One region of the Paenibacillus sp. RC84 genome, then DNA from elsewhere that is predicted to be linked to it. Evidence: riboswitches for the same ligand, from Rfam matches in the RefSeq annotation. Region 1 holds a riboswitch; each other region holds the start of a gene.

Region 1 (5,143 bases):
CGACTACACCTTCATGTACGCCGATCGGCCGTCCGTAAATGAACTGCACGCCCGGGTAACGCTCTTTCGCTTCGTCAATGACAGCCGGAATATGAATCTTGGCATGACCGGCGGAAAATAAAATGATCGGCACCACGGCAATCCGGGTGGCTCCTCTGTTGACGCAAGTCTGTATCCCTTGCGAAATTGTCGGTTTTTCAAGCTCCAGAAAACAGGTTTCGATTATGGCCTGCTCCATCGTTTCGGCGAGCCGGCTTACAAACGCCCGGACCTCGCTGTTCCCTTCCGCGTCACGGCTTCCGTGACCTACAAACAGTACCGCATCCATCGGTTCTGCCTCCTTTTTTGTATCCCTGTATTGAAAAGAACTCCTCGTGTTTACGGGTTCGTTAATCTCCGCACAAAGCGTTTTCGATTTGAAAAGCGGGGACTTCCCGGTGACGGTAGCCCTCCAGCTCTTTTACGCGGGCAAAAAACTTATGGAACCGTTCGTTCGGGTGCCCTTCGTTCCGGTACCGGGCGACGATCCGCTCTATGGTCTCGACCAGCTTGTCCGGCTCGATGCCTTCCGCAACGGGCTGCGCCGCGTGGGCATTGCGGCCGACCGTTTTCCCCCCGAGGAACAGATCAAACTTCTCCCGGCGGTACACGATGCCGATATCTTCCTTCACCGCGCCGTAGCAGGCCATGCCGCAGCCGTTGAAACCGATTTTCATCTCTTTGGGCACGGCCGCTCCGCCCAGAAGATCGTGAAGCTCCTCCGCATACGGCACGGCGTCGCCCTTGTCCATATTGCAGAAGTCGCAGGCTTTGACCTGGACCACATCGCCGACCGGAGCCAGCAGAAGCCCTTCTCCGCGAAGCCGTTTCGTTACGGAATCGGGATCATCGGTCCGCAGCTTGACGAGCAGTTGATGATGGGGCGTATACTCCATCGTTCCTGTATCGCCGACAGCGGCCGCGAGGACCATCAGCTGTTTGGCGGTCAGGTTTTTGTTCGCGAGTCCGGGGCTGACGGCGAACTCGAGAATAGCCTGCTGGCGGAAAAATCCGCTTGGGGAAGCGGAGGGAGCCGTTCCGCCGGGCTCGCCCGTCACGAGACGGAGCGCCTCTTCCGCCAGCTCATAGGCGGTAGGAGCCGAAGCCTCGACGGAAGCCGCAGGTGCGGCAGACGGACGTAGGGCGACCGCAACCGCCGAGTCCCCGTACTCCCCGGCCCCCGAAGACGCGGGCTTATCGTACGCGGACCGTGTCCCGGCCGCTTGTATGCGGACCGGCGAATCTTCGCGGTCGTAGTCGTCGGCAGTACCGGTTCCTTCGGCTTCGGGGCTGTATTCGCCGTAGCCGTCATCCCCGTACTCGTCCTCGTCGAAGAAGGACGGCAGACCGGCGCTGCCGGCTTCCCGCTGCTCCGCGGACCGGAGAGCGGCACCGGGCTGTACCGGCAGGGCCGCTTCCGTTTCCGCGCCGGTTTCCGCTTCCTGCTCCAGAGCCCACGGCTCGGCTTCCCGCCGGAGACGCTCATGAGGGCGCAGGGGCTGAATATCGCTGTCCAGCGTATACTTGCGCTGATAGCCCCTCGGCGTAATCATGAGTCCCTCGTAGTTGCGGGTCGCGGAGTTGCCGATGATCACGGTAGTAAGCATGCCGATGTCATGCTCCAGCATCTCCGCAAGCGTCGTCAGCACGACGTGCTCCCTGTCTCGGTAGGCGCTTTTGACGATACCCACCGGAGTATCGGGAGAGCGGTGTTTCAGCAAAATCTGCTGCGTCTCCACGATCTGGCGTGTTCTTCTGCCGCTCCGCGGGTTGTACAGAGCGATGACGAAATCGGCGGATGCGGCCGCTTCGACTCTGCGCCGGATGAGATCCCACGGCGTCAGGTGATCGCTGAGGCTGATCGTGCATGCGTCGTGCATGACGGGAGCTCCAAGCAGCGAAGCGCACGAGTTGATCGCCGAGATGCCGGGCACGATTTCGACTTCCACGCCATCGCTCGGCTTCCACCCTTTCTCGATCAGCACCTCGTACACGAGACCCGCCATACCGTAGACGCCCGCATCGCCGCTGGATATAACGGCCACCTTACGCCCGGCCTCCGCCTGTCTGACGGCTTCCTGCGCACGGCTCACTTCCTCGGTCATGCCCGTACGCACGACCTGTTTGCCGTCGATCAGACTGCGTATCAGATCCACGTAAGTGTTATAGCCAATAATGACTTCGCTTTCCGAAATCGCCTCGCGCGCGCGTTTTGTAATATGGGCTTCGTCCCCGGGGCCAAATCCGATGATAAGCAGTTTACCGGCCATTCCCATTCCTCCTCTTCCCTGTAAAAAAAGCTCCAGCGCTTACGCTGAACAACCGTTATCAAGCAGTCCGGCCTTCCTGTCCGCTTCGAACAGGCGGCCTTCTATATGCACGGCGGTGCGCCTTCCGGCGGCCTGCCGTTTGCCTTCCCGTCTCGTCCGGACAATAAAAAAAGCATTTCCACCCTCTTCGGATAGAAATGCTTCGAACTTTCGAGCCATTAAGCGGGAATATCCCGCATATGCTTCCAACCCGCACAGTCGCCGGCCCCGGGCAGTCTTGTACGCCCACGTTCCGGCAAGCCGCCGTTGGCAGCGATTCAGCCGTTCTCAACACCTCCCTAAATCCTCGTAGGTTATCTAGTGTTATTTAAACAGGCAGGTCTCCTGGCTCGGAGCTTTCTTCGGCGCCTTCCCGGAAAATCCAGTGACGTTGATGCCGAAAAAAATTTTCCCCTGCGATTGCAGGGGGCTCCTTACAGTGGCGGGTCCGCGTCGGTCTTTCACCGAACTTCCCGTTTTAAGCCGAACCCGGTTCTTATGGACTGTCTGATCCGTTCGAATGGGCTCCGCACCTGTTTTTACCATATTCGATTGTGTTCTGTTCATCATAACATCCGGTCAAAGAACTTGTCTATGCCGATAAAAGCTCCCCTCAACCGAGCAGATAAACTCTGGCTTCATAAGGCCGCAGTTTGAGGACGCCGGTATCCTCGCCGGAGACGGGATCGTAATTTGAAATGAGAAGCTCCGCGTTCTTCCCCTTTCCCAGCTCTTCCGGCCATGTAAACTCCGGCGTTCCGTCGAAAAAGTTCAGAATCACCAGCAGCTTCTCCCCGTTCAGCGTCCGCGTATACGCATAAATTTCCGTGTCCAGCGGAAGCAGAAGCTTATATTCGCCGTAAACGATGACGGGATGCTTTTTGCGAAGCGCGATTAAGCTGCGGTAGTAGTGGTAGACGGACTGCGGATCGGCTGCCGCTGCCGCCGCATTGATCCCGGGATAATTCGGGTTCACCTTGATCCACGGTTCCCCCGTCGTAAATCCGGCGTTCGCCGTGTCGTCCCACTGCATGGGGGTGCGGGCGTTGTCCCGGCTTTTTTTCCAGATCGCCTTCATGACTTCGTCCTGGGGCTTGCCGAGCAGCTTGGCCTGCTTGTAGTAATTGATCGTTTCCACATCGCGGTAATCGCCGATCAGATCGAACGCGACATTGGTCATGCCGATTTCTTCCCCCTGAAAAATATACGGCGTCCCTTCCAGCGTCAGGAGAAACGCAGCCAGCATTTTCGCGGATTCCACCCGGTACCGGCCTTCATCTCCGAACCTCGAAACGGGACGGGGCTGATCGTGATTGCCGAGATAGTTGGCATTCCAGCCTTTGCCGTGAAGGACCGTCTGCCAGCGGCTCATCACTTTTTTCAGCTCCAGCAGGGTCCACGGCTTCGACTCCCATTTGCCCGTCCCGGCGGAAGCCGCATCCAGATTCATATGCTCGAACTGGAAAACCATGTTCAGCTCATGGCGCTCATCCCCCACGTAATCCAGCGCCTGCTCCGGACCCAGTCCGGATGTTTCGCCGACCGTCATGATGTCGTAGTTAAACAGCACCCGGTCATTGAGTTTGTGCAGCAGCGTATGTACCTTTTCCAGGTTCGAAAAAAGCTGGTAAGCCTGCACAACGGGCAAATGCCGGGGATTATCGGCATCCGGCAGCCCTTGCGCTTTTACGATATGAGCGATGGCATCGAAGCGGAAACCGTCGACACCCTTGCCTAGCCACCATTGCACCATTCTGAAAAGCTCGTCGACCATTTCGTCGTTCTCCCAGTTGAGGTCGGGCTGATGCTTCGAATACAGATGCATGTAATACTCATCCGTCTCCGGGTCGTGCTCCCAGACGCTTCCGCTGAAGTAAGACTCCCAGTTGTTCGGGAAGAGCCCCTCTCTCCCCTTCCTCCAGATATAATAGTCGCGTTTGGGATTGTCCCTGGAAGAACGCGATTCTTTAAACCAGGCATGCTGATCGGAGGTATGATTCAGCACAAGATCCATCATGATTTTCAGCCCGCGCTTGCGCGCTTCCAGAAGCAGCTCGTCAAAATCCTCCATCGTGCCGTACTGCGGATCGATCTCGTAATAATCGCTGATATCGTAGCCGTTGTCGGCGCCCGGCGAGCGGTAAACGGGACACAGCCAGATGACGTTGACGCCAAGCTCCGCGAGATAATCCAGCTTGGAAATAATCCCGCGCAGGTCCCCTCGGCCGTCCCCGTCCGAATCCTTGAAGCTGGACGGATAAATTTGGTACACGACACTTTCTTTCCACCATGTTTGGTTCATGTGAATTCTCTCCTCTCCCTCAGCCTCTTCCTCCTTGGAACGACGGATATTTCGTCATCCCTCCGTCCGCGAACAGCGTGATACCGGTGACATAGCTTGACTCCGACGAGGCCAGCCAGGCGGCTACGGCCGCAATCTCTTCCGGTTTGCCGATATACCCCATCGGAATGAGGGCTTCCACGCCGGCGCGCGCCTGCTCGTCGGCGAATTTCGTTTCATTGATGGGCGTGTTGATAGCCCCCGGCCCGATATTGTTCACCCGGATTCCTTGGGGCGCAAACTCCAGCGCCAGCGTTTCGGTCATCATTTTGATGCCGCCTTTGCTCGCCGCATAATGGACGAAATGGGGCCAAGGGATCATTTCGTGCACGCTTGAAACGTTGATAACGACCCCTCTGATTTCATGCTCCAGCATATAGGAGATGGCTTCCCGGCTGCCGAGAAACGCCCCGGTCAGGTTCACGTCCAGCACTTTACGCCAATCGTCGGCGGA
Region 2 (5,143 bases), on a different contig from region 1:
AACGGAAGTGTCGTGCGAAGTGATCAACGGCGGCGTTATCAAGCCGCGCAAAGGGGTTAATCTGCCGGGCGTGCATACGACGCTCCCCGGAGTCACGGAGCGGGACATCCGCCATATCGAATTCGGCATCCGCGAAAAGATTGAGATCATCGCCATGTCCTTCGTGCGCAAAGCGGAAGACGTGCTTACAGTCCGGCAGCTGCTTGAGGACCAAGGCTGCGGTCATATCCAGATCATTTCCAAGATCGAAAACCAGGAAGGCGTAGACGAGCTGGAAGCCATCGTGGAGGCATCGGACGGAATCATGGTGGCACGGGGCGACCTGGGCGTTGAAATTCCGGTCGAAGATGTTCCGGTCCTCCAGAAAGTGATGATTGAATCCTGTAACCGCGCGGGCAAGCCTGTTATTGTCGCCACTCAAATGCTGGATTCGATGCAGGTCAACCCGCGGCCGACCCGGGCCGAAGTGAGCGATGTCGCGAACGCCGTTCTTCAGGGCTCCGACGCGATCATGCTGTCGGGCGAGACGGCCGCCGGCAAGTATCCGGTCGAATCGGTGCGCACGATGGCCACGATCGCCAAGAAAGCCGAGGGGCTTTACATGGAGGAGACCGGCCGTCAGCAGGCGGGCGTTCCCGCAGAGGTCAATGTGACGGAGATCATCAGTCAGGCGGCTGTCCGCGCATCCGAGGCGATCGGAGCGAAAGCGATTCTGACGCCGACGATGAGCGGGTATACCCCACGGATGGTGTCCAAGCACAGACCGAAAGCGCCGATCATCGCCATTGCGCCTAGCGACGAGGTTCTGAACAAGCTCTGCCTGCTGTGGGGCGTGCTGCCCGTGAAAGGCGAGTTTGTACAGACGACCGACGACATGTTTCAGGCCGCGGTATCCAGCGGCACCGCACAGGGGCTGCTGCAAACCGGCGATTACACCGTGATCACGGCAGGGGTTCCGATCGGCAAGACGGGAACGACGAATCTGATTAAAATCATGCAAGTGTAGAAGGAAAAGCCTCCCGGCGAAGGGGAGGTTTTTTTTGCTGCATAAACGGAATGTGTCATGCAATGCTTTTCCACCAAAAACTTCAATGACTGAACGATAGTGACTGAAACTTAGAATCCGCCTCCGGGCGGATTTTTATTTTGCGCTTCTAAGAAAAGGAGGATTCGCAGCGGGATCTTTTGCGGTATAATGGACAGATGTACGTAACGATGATGTGGAGGCACGGCCAGATTGAGAAATTATCCATTTGCATTTGATCCGACGAAACCATTTATTCAGCAGGCAAGCGACTGGATTGCCGACGTGTTTTACGAGCTTCTGCCGGAAGCCGGTTTTGAAGTGAGAGACGAACAAATTTATATGGCGTTTCAGCTGGAGAGGGCTTACCAGGAGAAACAGACCATCTTTGCGGAAGCGGGAGTGGGAACCGGGAAAACGCTGGTGTATCTGCTTTACGCTCTTACTTATGCGCGTTATACGAGAAAACCCGCGATTATCGCTTGTGCGGACGAGTCGCTGATCGAGCAGCTGGTCAAACCCGAAGGGGACATCGCCAAGCTCGCCCGGCATCTCGATCTGACGATTGACGCCCGGATGGGCAAGTCGCAGCATCAGTACATTTGCCTGAATAAACTGGACGACACCCGGGGCGGCGCTTTTGACGACGAGGAAGTTTTCAGCGAGATTTATCACGGCCTTCCTTCGTTCGTCCACTACCCGGACACGCTCCAGTCGTTCTATCCGTACGGCAACCGTAAGGAGTACCCCGAGCTGACGGACGAGCAGTGGGAACGTATCGGCTGGGACGTGTTCCAGGACTGCCTCGTCTGCAGCCAGCGGCATCGCTGCGGCCAGACGTTGTCGCGCGAGCATTACCGCAAGTCCGCCGACCTGATTATTTGTTCCCATGATTTCTACATGGAACACGTCTGGACCTACGAGGCCCGCAAACGGGAAGGTCAGCTTCCTCTTCTGCCGGACCACAGTTCCGTCGTATTCGACGAAGGGCATCTGCTTGAAACGGCTGCGCAAAACGCGCTCACCTACAAATTGAAGCATTCGGTATTCGAAAGCATCGTCATCCGGCTTCTGGAAGGCGAGGTCAGAGAAACGCTGGCCCTGGCCATCGAGGAGGCCATCGTCCAGAGTGAAACGCTGTTCCGCGTGCTGGACGAGAGCAGTTATTCCGTCCCGGCCTCGGAACGCAAGGAATTCGCCTGGAGCGAAGAATTGAAACGGGAAGTAAGCCGGTTCCGGCAGCTGATCGACGTGATTGAGGAAGAGCTTGTGTTCGAAAGCGGACTGTCCACACTGGACGATTACCAGCTCAAAATCGTCGAGGAACACCTGGAAATGATTCAGCTTGCTTTGAGCTTGTTCGATAAGCCGGGTCAGCTCATTTCATGGGTTACGGAGGATTCCAACGGAATCACCCTGGTCATCATGCCGAAAATGGTCAAGGAAATTTTAAGAGACCGCGTCTTTTCGAAAAAAATGCCGGTCGTGTTTTCTTCGGCGACCTTGTCCGTCAACGGCTCTTTCGACTATATGGCGGGCAGCCTGGGCATCGAAAGCTTCCTTTCGTTCTCCGTTCCCTCCCCTTACGATTACAGCGCCCAAATGAAGGCGAATCTGTATCCCGACAAGCCGGAAGAGGACAAGACCGGACGGGTTCTGGAACTGCTCAAGGAATCCGACGGGCGGGCGCTTATCCTGTTCCCGTCCCGCGAGGCGCTTGGCGATTTCAAACGGAACATGACACGGTATCCCGAGTACGCCGATTACCGGTTTTTGTTTGAAGGCTCGGCGGAAATCAGCCACCTCATCTCGTCGTTTCAGAACGACGAGGAAAGTGTCCTCTGTGCGGTAACGCTGTGGGAAGGACTGGATATTCCGGGACCGTCCTTGTCCCATGTAATCGTCTGGGAGCTTCCGTTTCCTCCGGACGATCCCGTCTTTGCGGCCAAGCGGAAAGATTCGGCTCAGCCGTACGAAGACGTGGATATGCCCTACATGCTGCTCCGCCTGAGGCAGGGCATCGGGCGCTTAATCCGGTCACGCGATGACCGGGGCATGGTGTCCGTTCTCGGTCATGATCTGGATAATCCTACGGTCAGAGAGCAGATCCAGGGCCTGCTTCCGGATTAAGCGGGATGTCAAATGTTGCCGATTCTTGACGTATCCGCTATGATAGACAAGATGCTTCCGGTTCACATTCCGTATTTCAAGTAAAATATAGGCCGGACGATGAATTGAATAAGTCGGTACAGGTGCTTGCCGTTGGAATCTTAACGCGGTACAGCTTAATAGGGAAGTCCGGTGCAAGACCGGCGCGGTCCCGCCACTGTAACAGAAGAGTCGCAGCAACCACAGTCACTGGTATCCATGCCGGGAAGACTGCTGCCGATGATGACGCTGATAGCCAGGAGACCTGCCTGTATCCGTAACACGAGCAACCTACGGGAGATAGGGAGGTGTTAGATGCGTTCCGTACTGAAATTACGAGCGTCTTTCCCTTTGTCTGCAAACGAAGGGGGAGGCGCTTTTTTGCATGGACAGCCCTAAAAATATCAACGGTCGAGGTGAGGACTTGCAATCGGTTTGCAATAAAGAAACGGTACGGGAGACCGGGGAGGCCAGGGGCGCCCGCTCCGCATCCGCAAAAAAATACGGGACGGCGCGCACTCTAACCGCTTTTCCGCTCTTGCTGGGCGGCTTGTCGCTTCTCCTTGTGATCTCCGTGACGATAGCCGTCATGCTCGGTTCCGTTCGGATCGAGCCCGTCACGGTCTGGAAGATCGCTCTATCTCACATGCCGGGAATCGGCAGCCTGGTCGAGCGGGATTGGACGAAAGCGCAGGAGCATATTATCTGGAACATCCGCTTTCCCCGCGTCCTGCTCGGTCTTGTCGTAGGAGCGGGCCTGTCCGCGGTCGGAGTGACGATCCAGGCGTTAATCCGCAATTCGCTCGGCGATCCTTACATACTCGGGGTATCGTCCGGCTCGTCGGTTGCGGCTACCCTTGTTCTGCTGTTCGGCGGCTTCTCGTTTCTCGGTGCTTACGCGCTGCCGGTTTCGGCCTTTATCGGTTCCCTCGTCGCGATGGCGCTTGTCTTTACCTTCGCCAAGGTAGGAGGCCGCATTTCGACCACCCGGCTGCTGCTTGCGGGAACAGCCGTTGCGAGCATGATGTCGGCGTTTACGAGCTTCATCGTCACGATGGCGCCGAATGCCCAAGGCATCCGCTCCGTCGTTTACTGGCTGATGGGCAGCCTGGCCGGCGCGAAGTGGGAATACCTCACCGCACCGGCTCTGATCGTGGTGTCCGGTATCGTTTTCCTGCTCTTTCAGCACCGGTCGTTGAACGCTCTTCTCGTGGGGGAAGGCGCAGCGGGAACGATGGGGGTCAATGTGCCGGCGTTCCGTACCTGTCTGGTGATCGTGACCGCGCTGATCACGGGAACGATCGTGTCCGTCAGCGGCTCAATCGGTTTTGTCGGCCTGATGATTCCCCATATCGTCCGGCTGGTGCTCGGCTCCGACCACCGCAAGGTGCTTCCGGTCAGCGTCCTTTTCGGGGCGGTCTACGTCATATGGGCCGACGTTCTGGCCAGGCTCGCGCTTGCGCCGGAAGAACTGCCGATCGGCATCGTCACCGCGATATGCGGAGGCCCGTTCTTCATCTGGCTGCTCCGCAGAAGTTCATACGCGTTCGGAGGTGCTTCTAAATGAACATGGAAGCGAATCATCTCACTTTGAGCATAGGCGCCAGGAAAATCCTCGACTCCGTAAACCTGGCCGTCCGCGAAGGCGAGTTTATCGGCCTGATCGGCCCGAACGGGAGCGGGAAATCGACCCTGCTCAAAACGGTCTACCGCGAGCTTAAGCCGGACGCGGGACAAGTGTTTATGGATGAGCGGGAACTGCTGAATCTGCCCTACAAAAAAGCGGCCGAACTGATGGCCGTCGTCAGCCAGGAATCTTCCGTCGAGTTCGATTTCAGCGTGGCGGACATGGTTCTGATGGGAAGATATCCCCACAAGAAATGGTACGAAAGCGATACGGAAGCGGACCGGGAAATATGCTTCCGGGCCTTGGAAACGGTCGGACTCGGACACTTCGGAGAACGCAGCTTC
Region 3 (5,143 bases), on a different contig from region 1:
AGCCTTCGAATGAAGTCGTCGTAACGGTCGGCGGCAGCGAGGCGATTGACCTTGCGCTGCGCGCGCTGATTACGCCGGGCGATGAAATTCTCGTTCCGGAGCCCTGCTATATCGCTTACAGCCCGATCGTCACGATCGGCGGAGGAGTCCCGGTCGGCATCGAGACCTTCGCGAAGGACAGCTTCAAGCTGAAGCCCGAGGCGCTCCGCGCAAGTCTGACGCCGAAATCCAAGGTTCTCGTTCTGAGCTATCCGAGCAACCCGACGGGCGGCATCATGACGTACGAGGACTGGGAGCCGATCGCCCGGATCGTGGAAGAGAACGATCTGATCGTCATCGCCGATGAAATTTATGCGGAGCTCACTTACGGAAGCAAGCACGTGAGCTTCGCGTCGCTGCCCGGCATGCGGGACCGCACTGTTCTTGTCAGCGGCTTCGCGAAAGCTTTTGCCATGACGGGCTGGAGAGTCGGCTACATGTGTGGGCATCCGGACCTGATCTCGGCGATGCTGAAGATCCATCAGTACACGGTCATGTGCGCTCCGATCATGGGCCAGATTGCCGCGCTTGAGGCGCTCCGCAACGGACTGGAGGAGAAGGACCGGATGATGGAGTCCTATAACCAGCGCAGACGCCTGGTCGTTCAAGGCTTCCGGCAGATCGGTCTCGACTGCCACGAGCCTCAGGGAGCGTTCTACGCGTTCCCTTCCATCGCTTCGACGGGCCTCAGCTCGGAAGAGTTCGCTCAGCGGCTTCTGACCGAAGCGAAGGTGGCGGCCGTTCCGGGACAGGTATTCGGCAACGGCGGCGAAGGCTTCGTCCGCTGCTCCTATGCGACTTCCGTTTCACAGCTGAACGAAGCTTTGGACCGTATTGGGTCTTTTGTGAAAAAATTGTAAAGACTTGTCCCAAAAAATAGTTTTCAGAATCGGAAAAAACTGATATCTTTAGGGTAAAGGAGGGATATGTATGGCTTATTTAGAATATCGTCTGGCCGACAACTCGGGTTGGTACAGCCATGACGTTTCCGATCAACGCTGGTTATCCAAACGACCTGCCAAATTAGCCTCCCTCTTTCACCTGGAAGAAGAAATTCAGTTTATGCGGCACAGACTGGAACAGATGGTTCAGTCCGGTGAGGCTATGACTTCCGAGTCCGTAATTGAAATGAGTACGCTACTTGATCATAAGATTAACGAATATATGAATCTAGTCCAGAAGAGCCGGTAAATGCCGGCTTTTTTGCAGCGTTTGCACAGGCTATCAGGCAACGGAGGGATTACGATGACACAGAAACGCTGGTTTTCGGCTGCTGTACTGCTTCTATTATTCACCGTCTTGGTTTCCGGGTGCGGGAAGGCCCAGCCCAAAGCGGATGTTTCCATCTTTATGATGGCCCGTGACGGTATACCGGTCGATGCCGCTTTTAAGCTTGAAAATTCGTTGAAAGCGCTTGTGGGGGACAAGCCGTCCATCTATTTGAATACGTCCCCGCTTTTTTCCAATGAGAAGATGATCGTCGAAATGGGATACGGCAATCACGGTATTCTGATCATCCCCGAAGAACAGTTTAAGATTTATGCGGCCGAAGGGGCATTTTTACCGCTGGAAGAGCATTTCAAGCAGGAGGACTATCCGGAGGGCGTACTCGAGGCGACGATTGAACCTGCCGGGAAGAAAAAGAATCCGCCCGAAGCGCCCAAGAAGGAGACGCATCTGTACGGCATTCCGCTCCAGTATTCCAAGTGGATGAAGGATAACGGCGTAGAGGGCAAAGGGCTCGTCGCTTTCATGGCGGTGAACAGCCGCAATCCCGAACAGTCGTTCGAGGTGCTCAAAAAGATCGCCGCTAAATCCTGACGCGACGGCCTCGGCGCCGCCACGACTCTATGGCCCGCGCGAGGAACTGCAAGCGGTGCGGTGACTAAAGTCCTTGTCTTTCCGGCGCCGCTTGGCCTATAATGGGGGATGAACTTGAAGGCCCAACCTCATACGTTTACCGTCAGGTCCCGAAGCGGCGTCTCCCAACGGAGCCGAAGCCCAGGGTGAAAAGGGAAGCCGGTGCAAATCCGGCACGGTCCCGCCACTGTAATACGGAGATCGTCTTACGATGCCACTGTCCGCGCGCGGATGGGAAGGCAAGACGGTCAGTCATCCGTAAGTCAGGAGACCTGCCTGCCGGTTTGCAGCACAATATCCTTCGAGGAGAGGATCGCGCGAAACCGGAAAGGACGTCCGACTGACGGCCGTTTCACCTCGTGATTCCGAAAGTTATCCCCTCTATCTCCGGATAGAGGGGATTTTTTGTTGACATGCGCGAACATCGTGGGACAACTTCAAGTCAAACTAAATCAGCAAGGGAGTAGAGAACATGAACAACGAACGAAGAACCGCTAGGGGTTTTAAATACGCCCTGCTGCTGCTTGTTTTGACGATGGCCGTCGGCCTGGCAGCCTGCGGCAAGCAAAGCACGGATAACGGGACGGCGGGCTCGGCCTCTCCGGCGGCAAGCACCGCTCCGCAAACGAGCGCGAAGAAAACGCAGTATCCTTTGAAAGTAACCGATGCGACAGGCAAGGAATTTACGTTCGAGAAAGCGCCCGGTAAAATCGTGTCGGTTTCGCCGGCTGAGACGGAAGCTCTTTTTGCGATCGGTCTGGGCGATACAATCGTCGGCGTGTCCGATTTTGACGATTATCCGGCGGAAGCGAAAACGAAGCCGAAAATGGGCGGAATTACGCAGCCTAACCAGGAATCGGTTATCGCGTCGGGAGCCGACGTTGTTTTCACAGGCGTTTCGATGAAAAAAGAATCGGTCGAAAAGCTGCGCGCCATGGGCATCAACGTGTTCAAGGTGGAGCCTAAGACGCTTGACGACGTCATGAAAAATATTCAGCTCTACGGTCAGATTACCGACCATCAGGAACAGGCGGAAAAAGTTGTCGCAAAAATGAAAGAGGACCGTCAGAAAGTTACGGATGCCGTAAAAACCGTAGCGGCGGACAAGAAGAAAAAAGTCTACATCGAATTCTCTCCGGGCTGGACAGTCGGCAAGGGCGAATTCATGGATGAGCTGATCACGCTGGCGGGCGGTGTCAATGTCGCTTCCGACATTACGGGCTGGAAGCAGATCAGCGAGGAGAAAATCATTCAGCAGAACCCGGACGTTATTTTATTCGCCAAAGACGTGGTGGATGACAAAACGAAGAAGAGTCTTGAAGAACTCATTCGCGGACGCAGCGGGTGGAACGAAATCAATGCGGTCAAAAACAACCAGGTAATCGGTCTCGACCAGAATACGCTGACCCGTCCGGGACCGCGTCTGACAGAGGGACTCCTGCAAATGGCTAAAGCCATCTATCCGGACTTGGTGAAATAAATGAAACCTAAATGGGGACTTTGGGGAGGAGTAGGAGTTTTACTCCTTCTTCTTTCTATTGTGCTGAGTCTTTCGCTGGGCTCGGCCCATCTGCCGGTGAGTCAGATCGCTTCGATTCTGGGGAGCAAGCTGCCTTGGATCGGAGACCGAATCACGCCGGACTGGCCCGTATCCTCGGAGCAGATTATTATGAAGGTAAGGCTGCCGCGCGTAATGCTGGCCATCCTTGTCGGGGCCTCCCTTTCGGTAGCGGGAGCCGCTTTTCAAGGCGTTCTGCGCAATCCGCTTGCGGACCCGTATACGCTTGGGGTCAGCAGCGGAACGAGCGTCGGCGCGGCGTTCGTCATTTACTTCGGTCTGCAGACGACGTTTTTCGGGACGTGGACGATACCGGTCGTCGGGTTTGCTACAGGAGCCGTTTCGCTTTGGATCGTTCTACGACTGGCCCGGACTGACGGCAAAATCCGTATGGAGACGCTGCTGCTTTCCGGTGTCGTGATGCAGGCGTTTCTCGGCTCCGTGGTTTCTTTTCTGGTGTCGATGTCCAAGCAGGTCGTCAATGAAATCATTTTCTGGCTAATGGGCAGCCTCGCTATGAAAGGCTGGTCGTACACAACCGTTCTCCTTCCGTATTTCCTCGTAACTTTCGTTGTGCTCTACAGCTATGCGCGGACACTCAACTTGCTGGCGCTCGGGGAACGTCAGGCCGCCCATCTGGGTATCCATGTCGAACGGACGAAATTGATCGTGCTGATCACCGCGACACTGGTGACGGCTGCGGCCGTTTCCGTATCCGGCGTCATCGGGTTTGTCGGGCTGATCGTGCCTCATCTGATCCGTCTGATCGCGGGACCGGATTACCGGCTGATCGTGCCGCTTTCCGCCGTTGGCGGAGCCATCTACGTCCTTTGGGCCGACACGCTGGCCCGGACGCTTCTAAGCCCGACAGAGATTCCGCTCGGCGTAATCACCGCGTTTCTGGGTGCGCCGTTCTTCGCTTATCTGCTGCGCAAACAGAAGAAATGGGGGAGAAGCTGATGGAACCGATCATCGAAGTGCAGGGTGCTGGAAAAAGTTTCGGCGGAACCCGCGTGCTCAAAGATATCCGTTTCGAGGTGAAGCCCGGCGAATTTTTCGGCATCATCGGGCCCAACGGGAGCGGCAAATCGACTCTGCTGAGGCTTATCTCCGGCGTAGACCCCCTTACGGAAGGCCGTATTCTTCTCCAGGGGAGGGAAGTCGCGGGCTACGCCCGCAAGGAGCTGGCACGCTGGCTTGCCGTGCTTCAGCAGGATGCGCTGCCTCCGCTCGGTTTCACCGTCCGTGAGGTGGTCGAAATGGGCCGGTTCCCTTTCCAGAACTGGCTCGGCGAAGACCGGGAGGACGCCGCTGCGCTTATCGACCGGATTATGCGGCGGCTCGATCTGGAGCCGCTGGCCGACCGGACGGTCGAGAACCTGAGCGGAGGCCAGAAACAGCGCGTGGCGCTGGCGAAGGTGATGGCGCAGGAGCCCCGACTGCTGCTGCTCGACGAGCCTACGACTTACCTGGACATCGGCTATCAGATGCAGCTGATGGACTACGTGCGGCAGTGGCAGCGGGAAGAAGGGTTGACGGTGGTCGCCGTCCTTCACGATTTGAACCTGGCCTCTCTCTACTGCGAACGGCTTCTCGTCGTTCACGAGGGAGAAGGCGTATCGATCGGCACGCCGGAGGAAATTATGAGAAGCGAGCTGATCCTGGACGTCTACGGGACGGAACCGA
Region 4 (5,143 bases), on a different contig from region 1:
ATATGAATCCGTAAAGGAAGAAGGGCTACTCATCACCCCGATTTTGTGTGACGAACTGGTACTGCGGGAGGTGGAGGAAGCGATCAGCCCCCGGACCGATTTGTTTGTTCAGCCGATCGGCGTCGGCATGTTCAGTGAAGAGCAGTTCGATGAATGGGTTGCAAAAGCGAAAGAAATCGCCTCTCGGCATCATGCCATGGTCATCGGGACGAGTCATGCGGACGGATCCTTTCGCGGCAGCGAAGTTTCACTGCCTATCGCGTATTGGATAGACCGGGACGGCGAGCCTCTGTTCATTTCCAAATGCGATGTGCGCAGCCGTGTTGTGGATCTCCGTACCAAAGAAATCAGGGTCTGCGAGCCTGCCGTAAAGGAGGATGTCTCGTGAGGACGGATAGAGAAGCTTTGAAACCTGAAGTGGAGGCTTACCTCAACCGAATCGGTTACGAAGGGCCGCTGGACGGCAGTTATGAAGCGCTGGCTTTGCTGCAGGAGCAGCATCTGCACACCGTTCCGTATGAAAATCTGGATATCCTGAACGGTATTCCGCTGTCTCTGGACATAAAGCATCTGCGCCACAAAATCGTCGAGCGGCGGCGGGGCGGCTACTGCTTCGAGCTGAACGCCCTGTTCGGCTGGCTGCTGCGCCAGCTCGGTTACCCCGTGACCGATTATGTCGCCCGGTTCTGGCGAGACGAGACGCAGCTGCCGCCCAAACGCCGCCATCACGTATTGAAAGTGGAGGCGGAGGGGGTCAGCTACTTATGCGACGTAGGTGTCGGGGGCATCGTCCCCCGGAGACCGGTCCGTCTTGCCGAGAAGCTGGAACAGCGGCAGGGCGGGGAGTTATACGCCATGGAGCGGGACCCCGTATTCGGCTGGGTGCTGAGCGAGAACCATCACGGCAGTTGGAGGCGCATTTACTCGTTTACCGAGGAGCCGCAGCTGCCCAAAGATTTTGTCATGGCCAGCTTCTGGTGCGAGCACAGCCCGGACTCCATTTTCACGAAGGATGCGATGGTAGCCGTACGGACCCGTGAGGGGCGCAATTCGGTCTCCGGCAAGGAGTTTAAGCTGTTCACGCCAGAAGGCGTGCGCACGTTCGTGCCCGAAAACGACGCGGCCTACAAGGAAGCTCTGCTTAAATATTTCGGCATTCCTCTGGAATAAAGCTTGCATAAATAAGCTTCGTTGTGTATAGTCATTCCTAAGTTAACCAATTGAATATGTTGGGAATAGGTGCCCAGCCCCTCGGGAGCTGGAGCTTAAAAGGGAAGTCCGGTGAAAAACCGGCGCGGTCCCGCCACTGTAACAGAGGAGTCAAGGCGATTATGCCACTGGTCTTAGACCGGGAAGGCAGCCGAAGATGATGATTCTGGAGCCAGGAGACCTGCCTGTTCTGACAGCACTGCTTTACCTACGGGAGATAGGGAGGTGTTAAAGTACGAGCCGCTGATTATACAAACAGAGGGCGTCTTTATCCTTGCATGCTTCGGGGATAATGACGTCCTTTTCTTATTTTTCGCGTACAAACAAGCAAATGAAACAGAGAACTTATGCAAACATCCAATTCAAGCCACTATCAGGAGGTCAAGATCATGAACGCATTGAAAAGCAGCAGTTTGGGGTACCCGAGGATCGGAGCGGGACGTGAATGGAAGAAGGCGCTGGAGTCTTTCTGGGCCGGTAAAATCGGGGAGCGGGAGCTGACGGACAAGCTGACCGAGGTCCGTTTGGGAAATCTTCGCATTCAGCGGGAGAAGGGCATTGAGCTTATCGCGGTCAACGATTTTTCGGGATACGACCACGTACTGGATACTTCCGCGATGTTCGGAATCGTCCCGGAACGGTTTCAATACGAGGGCGGTGAAGTATCTCCGGGCACCTACTATGCGATGGCTAGAGGCGAGGACGGGGCGGCTGCATGCGAAATGACGAAATGGTTTAACACCAACTATCATTATATTGTGCCGGAACTGCAGGGCGCGAGGCCCGAACTGGTCGAGAACAAGCCTCTCAAAGCTTACCGCGAAGCCAAAGAAGCGCTCGGAATCCAGGGCAAGCCCGTGCTTCTCGGACTGTTTACGTTTTTGAAATTGTCCAAAGGGTACTCCGAGACGGAAACCGATGCCTGGATCGACCGGCTGCTTCCGCTGTACGGCCAAGTGCTGCGAGAGCTGGAACGGGAAGGCGCCGAATGGGTGCAAGTGGACGAACCGGTGCTTTCGACAAACGTATCCGCCGAGGATATGGAACGGATTGAAGCGATCTACAAAGCACTGGCAGAGGCAGCGCCGAAACTGAAAATTATGCTCCAGACCTACTTCGAATCCGTGGAACATTACAGTAGGGTTGTGCAGCTGCCCGTAAGCGGGATCGGGCTTGATTTCGTACACGGCGGTGAGAAGACGCTGAAGCTTCTGAAGAGCGAAGGATTTCCCGAAGGTAAAATTTTGGGAGCGGGTATCGTGGACGGCCGGAATATTTGGCGTTCCGATCTGAAGGAGAAGCTGAATACGCTTCGCGGCATTTTAGCCGTGGTTCCCGAAGAGCGGGTGATCGTCCAGCCATCTTGCAGCCTTCTGCATGTGCCGGTGTCCACCGTTCACGAAGATAAGCTCGATCCGGTGCTGAGAGACGCTCTTGCCTTCGCCGACGAGAAGCTGGAGGAAATCGTCCTGCTGTCCAAGGCGGCGGTATCCCAAACGGCGGACACCGCCGAAGCGCTTCAGCGGAACGAAAAAGCGCTTGCCGCCCTCCGATCTTCCGAAGCTCGCGGCAACAAAGCCGTCCAGGCGGCCGCTCTGCAGCTTCAAAAGGTGCCGGCGGCACGCGGCGCGGATTTCGGCGAGAGGCGGGCCCTTCAGCGCGAGAAGTGGCAGCTGCCATTTCTCCCGACCACGACTATCGGAAGCTTCCCGCAGACAGCGGAAGTCAGACAGGCGCGGTCCAAATGGAGAAAAGCGGAATGGACGGACGAGCAGTATAAAGCGTTTATCCGGAGCGAGATCGATAAATGGATCAAGCTTCAGGAGGAGCTGGATCTGGACGTCCTCGTTCACGGGGAATTCGAACGGACGGACATGGTGGAATTTTTCGGCGAAAAATTGGACGGCTTCGCCTTCACGCGCAACGGCTGGGTGCAGTCCTACGGCTCGCGCTGTGTGAAACCGCCGGTCATTTACGGCGATGTGGCTTTTACGCAGCCGATGACCGTCGAGGAAACCGTCTACGCCCAGTCGCTCACGACACGTCCCGTCAAAGGGATGCTGACCGGACCGGTTACGATTCTTAACTGGTCATTCGTCCGGGACGATCTGTCCAGAGACGTAGTCGCCTATCAGATTTCGCTCGCGCTGGAGAAAGAAGTGCAAGCACTCGAAGAGGCGGGAATCGAAATGATCCAAATCGACGAGCCCGCTGTCCGTGAAGGCCTTCCTCTTAAGAAAGATGAGCACCGGGCTTATCTCGATTGGGCGGTCAACGCTTTCCGCAGCACAACGTCGAACGTGCGGGCCACGACGCAAATTCATACCCATATGTGCTACTGCGAATTCCACGACATGATCGGGTCTATCCGCGATATGGATGCCGACGTCATATCCATTGAAACTTCCCGCAGCCACGGCGAGCTGATCGAAAGCTTCGAACAGCACACCTACGAGAAGGGAATCGGGCTCGGTGTCTACGACATTCACAGTCCGAGGGTCCCTTCCGTCGAAGAGATGGTAAGCATGATCGAGCGTGCGCTGCGCGTACTCGACCCGCAGCTCTTCTGGATTAATCCCGATTGCGGCCTCAAAACGAGAGGCAGCGAGGAAACCGCAGCAGCCCTGCGCAACATGGTTGCGGCCGCCAAACAGTGCCGGGAAACAATGGCCGTTTCTCAAGCTTAACCGAGCAGATCAAGGTTGGCTGCAGATGCTTACGGACATAAGCCGTCCAACAATCCGAGCCTTCGTCCGGTGCAAACCGGGCAGGGGCTTTTTTTTACATTAGCGCGAGAAGAAAATAGGAACGTGAGTTTCCAAACCGTTGGAAGAAACCCATAAACATGGTAAGATAGAAAGATAAACGGCAGAAGGTAAGACCGTCATTCAGGAGGTATAATGGCAAAGGCAAAAGTAAAACGTCCGACCCGGGATGAGTTCGAGCTGGAAGAACTCGGTAACCGGCTGGTGGAAGCGAAGGACGAGGATTCATTAATTCTTCTCACGGTATGGGGCTGGGAGGAGCAGGTCTACGGCAGAATTACGGTCATGGATCCCCGGACGAGACTCGTACACGTTCAGGACGGCGAACAGCTGACGAAAGTTCCTTTTATGGACATTATGCAGGTGGATAACGCCTGATTAGCCTTAGAAGCATCCGGCAGGGTGCTTTTTTACTTTGTGCGGAACGAATAGAATGAGGTCACTCTGGAGAAGTTAGGAGAATATTGGTAAAAGGAGCTAATCCACGTGAACGAAACGAATTCGAGATCAGCCGCCGCTTTCCCCCAGTTTCCGGAATCGTACTGGCTGGCTTCCGCCCAAATTCCCTCCTATTCCAGGCTGAACGAAAATATCCGGGTAGACGCCGCTATCGTCGGCGCCGGAATAACCGGTCTGACGACGGCCTACCTGCTGGCCATGAAAGGCTTGAAAGTCGCGGTTCTGAACGCGGGTCGCATTTTACACGGGACGACCGGATATACGACCGCCAAAATTACAGCCCAGCACGATTTGATCTACGATCAGTATATTTCCGACTTTGGCGTAGAAAAAGCGCGGCTGTACTACGAGGCGAACCGAGACGCTCTTCAGTTCGTCCGTCATCTGGTCAAGGAGCACCACATTCAATGCCAATTTGAAGAACAGGATGCCTTTGTGTACACCGATACGGATTCTTCTCTGCACAAAGTGTTCAAAGAATACGAAGCTTACGAGAAATTGCGAATCCCCGGCAGCTATGTAGAAAAAACCGATCTCCCTTTCGAAACGAAAGGGGCGGTCGTGATGAAAAATCAGGCCCAATACAACCCGGTCCCGTTTCTGACTCATCTGGCTGAAGAAATCGTGCGCAAAGGCGGGCGGATTTACGAGGAAACCACCGTAACCGGATACGAGCCGGGGAGTCCCTCCGTTCTCAAGACAAGCGGCGG

Evidence for each region. A riboswitch is a leader RNA that binds a small molecule or an ion and turns the genes downstream of it on or off. The one in region 1 is predicted to bind cobalamin.
Region 2: linked by a shared signal. The riboswitch ahead of ABH899_RS10625 (FecCD family ABC transporter permease) and the one ahead of cobJ (precorrin-3B C(17)-methyltransferase) in region 1 are both predicted to bind cobalamin.
Region 3: linked by a shared signal. The riboswitch ahead of ABH899_RS03850 (ABC transporter substrate-binding protein) and the one ahead of cobJ (precorrin-3B C(17)-methyltransferase) in region 1 are both predicted to bind cobalamin.
Region 4: linked by a shared signal. The riboswitch ahead of metE (5-methyltetrahydropteroyltriglutamate--homocysteine S-methyltransferase) and the one ahead of cobJ (precorrin-3B C(17)-methyltransferase) in region 1 are both predicted to bind cobalamin.

Annotation. Positions count from the first base shown of each region.
Region 1 covers NZ_JBGBYL010000011.1:63,387-68,529, reverse strand. The annotation lists gene ABH899_RS23460 (sirohydrochlorin chelatase) at 1-328, opposite strand, end outside; gene cobJ (precorrin-3B C(17)-methyltransferase) at 390-2,309, opposite strand; cobalamin riboswitch at 2,667-2,856, opposite strand; gene ABH899_RS23450 (glycoside hydrolase family 13 protein) at 2,962-4,650, opposite strand; gene ABH899_RS23445 (glucose-1-dehydrogenase) at 4,670-5,143, opposite strand, start outside.
Region 2 covers NZ_JBGBYL010000004.1:34,653-39,795, forward strand. The annotation lists gene pyk (pyruvate kinase) at 1-1,006, shown strand, start outside; gene ABH899_RS10620 (ATP-dependent DNA helicase) at 1,238-3,154, shown strand; cobalamin riboswitch at 3,258-3,459, shown strand; gene ABH899_RS10625 (FecCD family ABC transporter permease) at 3,558-4,739, shown strand; gene ABH899_RS10630 (ABC transporter ATP-binding protein) at 4,736-5,143, shown strand, end outside.
Region 3 covers NZ_JBGBYL010000002.1:23,392-28,534, forward strand. The annotation lists gene ABH899_RS03835 (aminotransferase class I/II-fold pyridoxal phosphate-dependent enzyme) at 1-899, shown strand, start outside; gene ABH899_RS03840 (aspartyl-phosphate phosphatase Spo0E family protein) at 970-1,230, shown strand; gene ABH899_RS03845 (hypothetical protein) at 1,285-1,860, shown strand; cobalamin riboswitch at 1,988-2,193, shown strand; gene ABH899_RS03850 (ABC transporter substrate-binding protein) at 2,372-3,379, shown strand; gene ABH899_RS03855 (FecCD family ABC transporter permease) at 3,380-4,417, shown strand; gene ABH899_RS03860 (ABC transporter ATP-binding protein) at 4,417-5,143, shown strand, end outside.
Region 4 covers NZ_JBGBYL010000004.1:449,369-454,511, forward strand. The annotation lists gene ABH899_RS12265 (hypothetical protein) at 1-388, shown strand, start outside; gene ABH899_RS12270 (arylamine N-acetyltransferase family protein) at 385-1,170, shown strand; cobalamin riboswitch at 1,221-1,412, shown strand; gene metE (5-methyltetrahydropteroyltriglutamate--homocysteine S-methyltransferase) at 1,599-3,896, shown strand; gene ABH899_RS12280 (YolD-like family protein) at 4,110-4,352, shown strand; gene ABH899_RS12285 (FAD-dependent oxidoreductase) at 4,461-5,143, shown strand, end outside.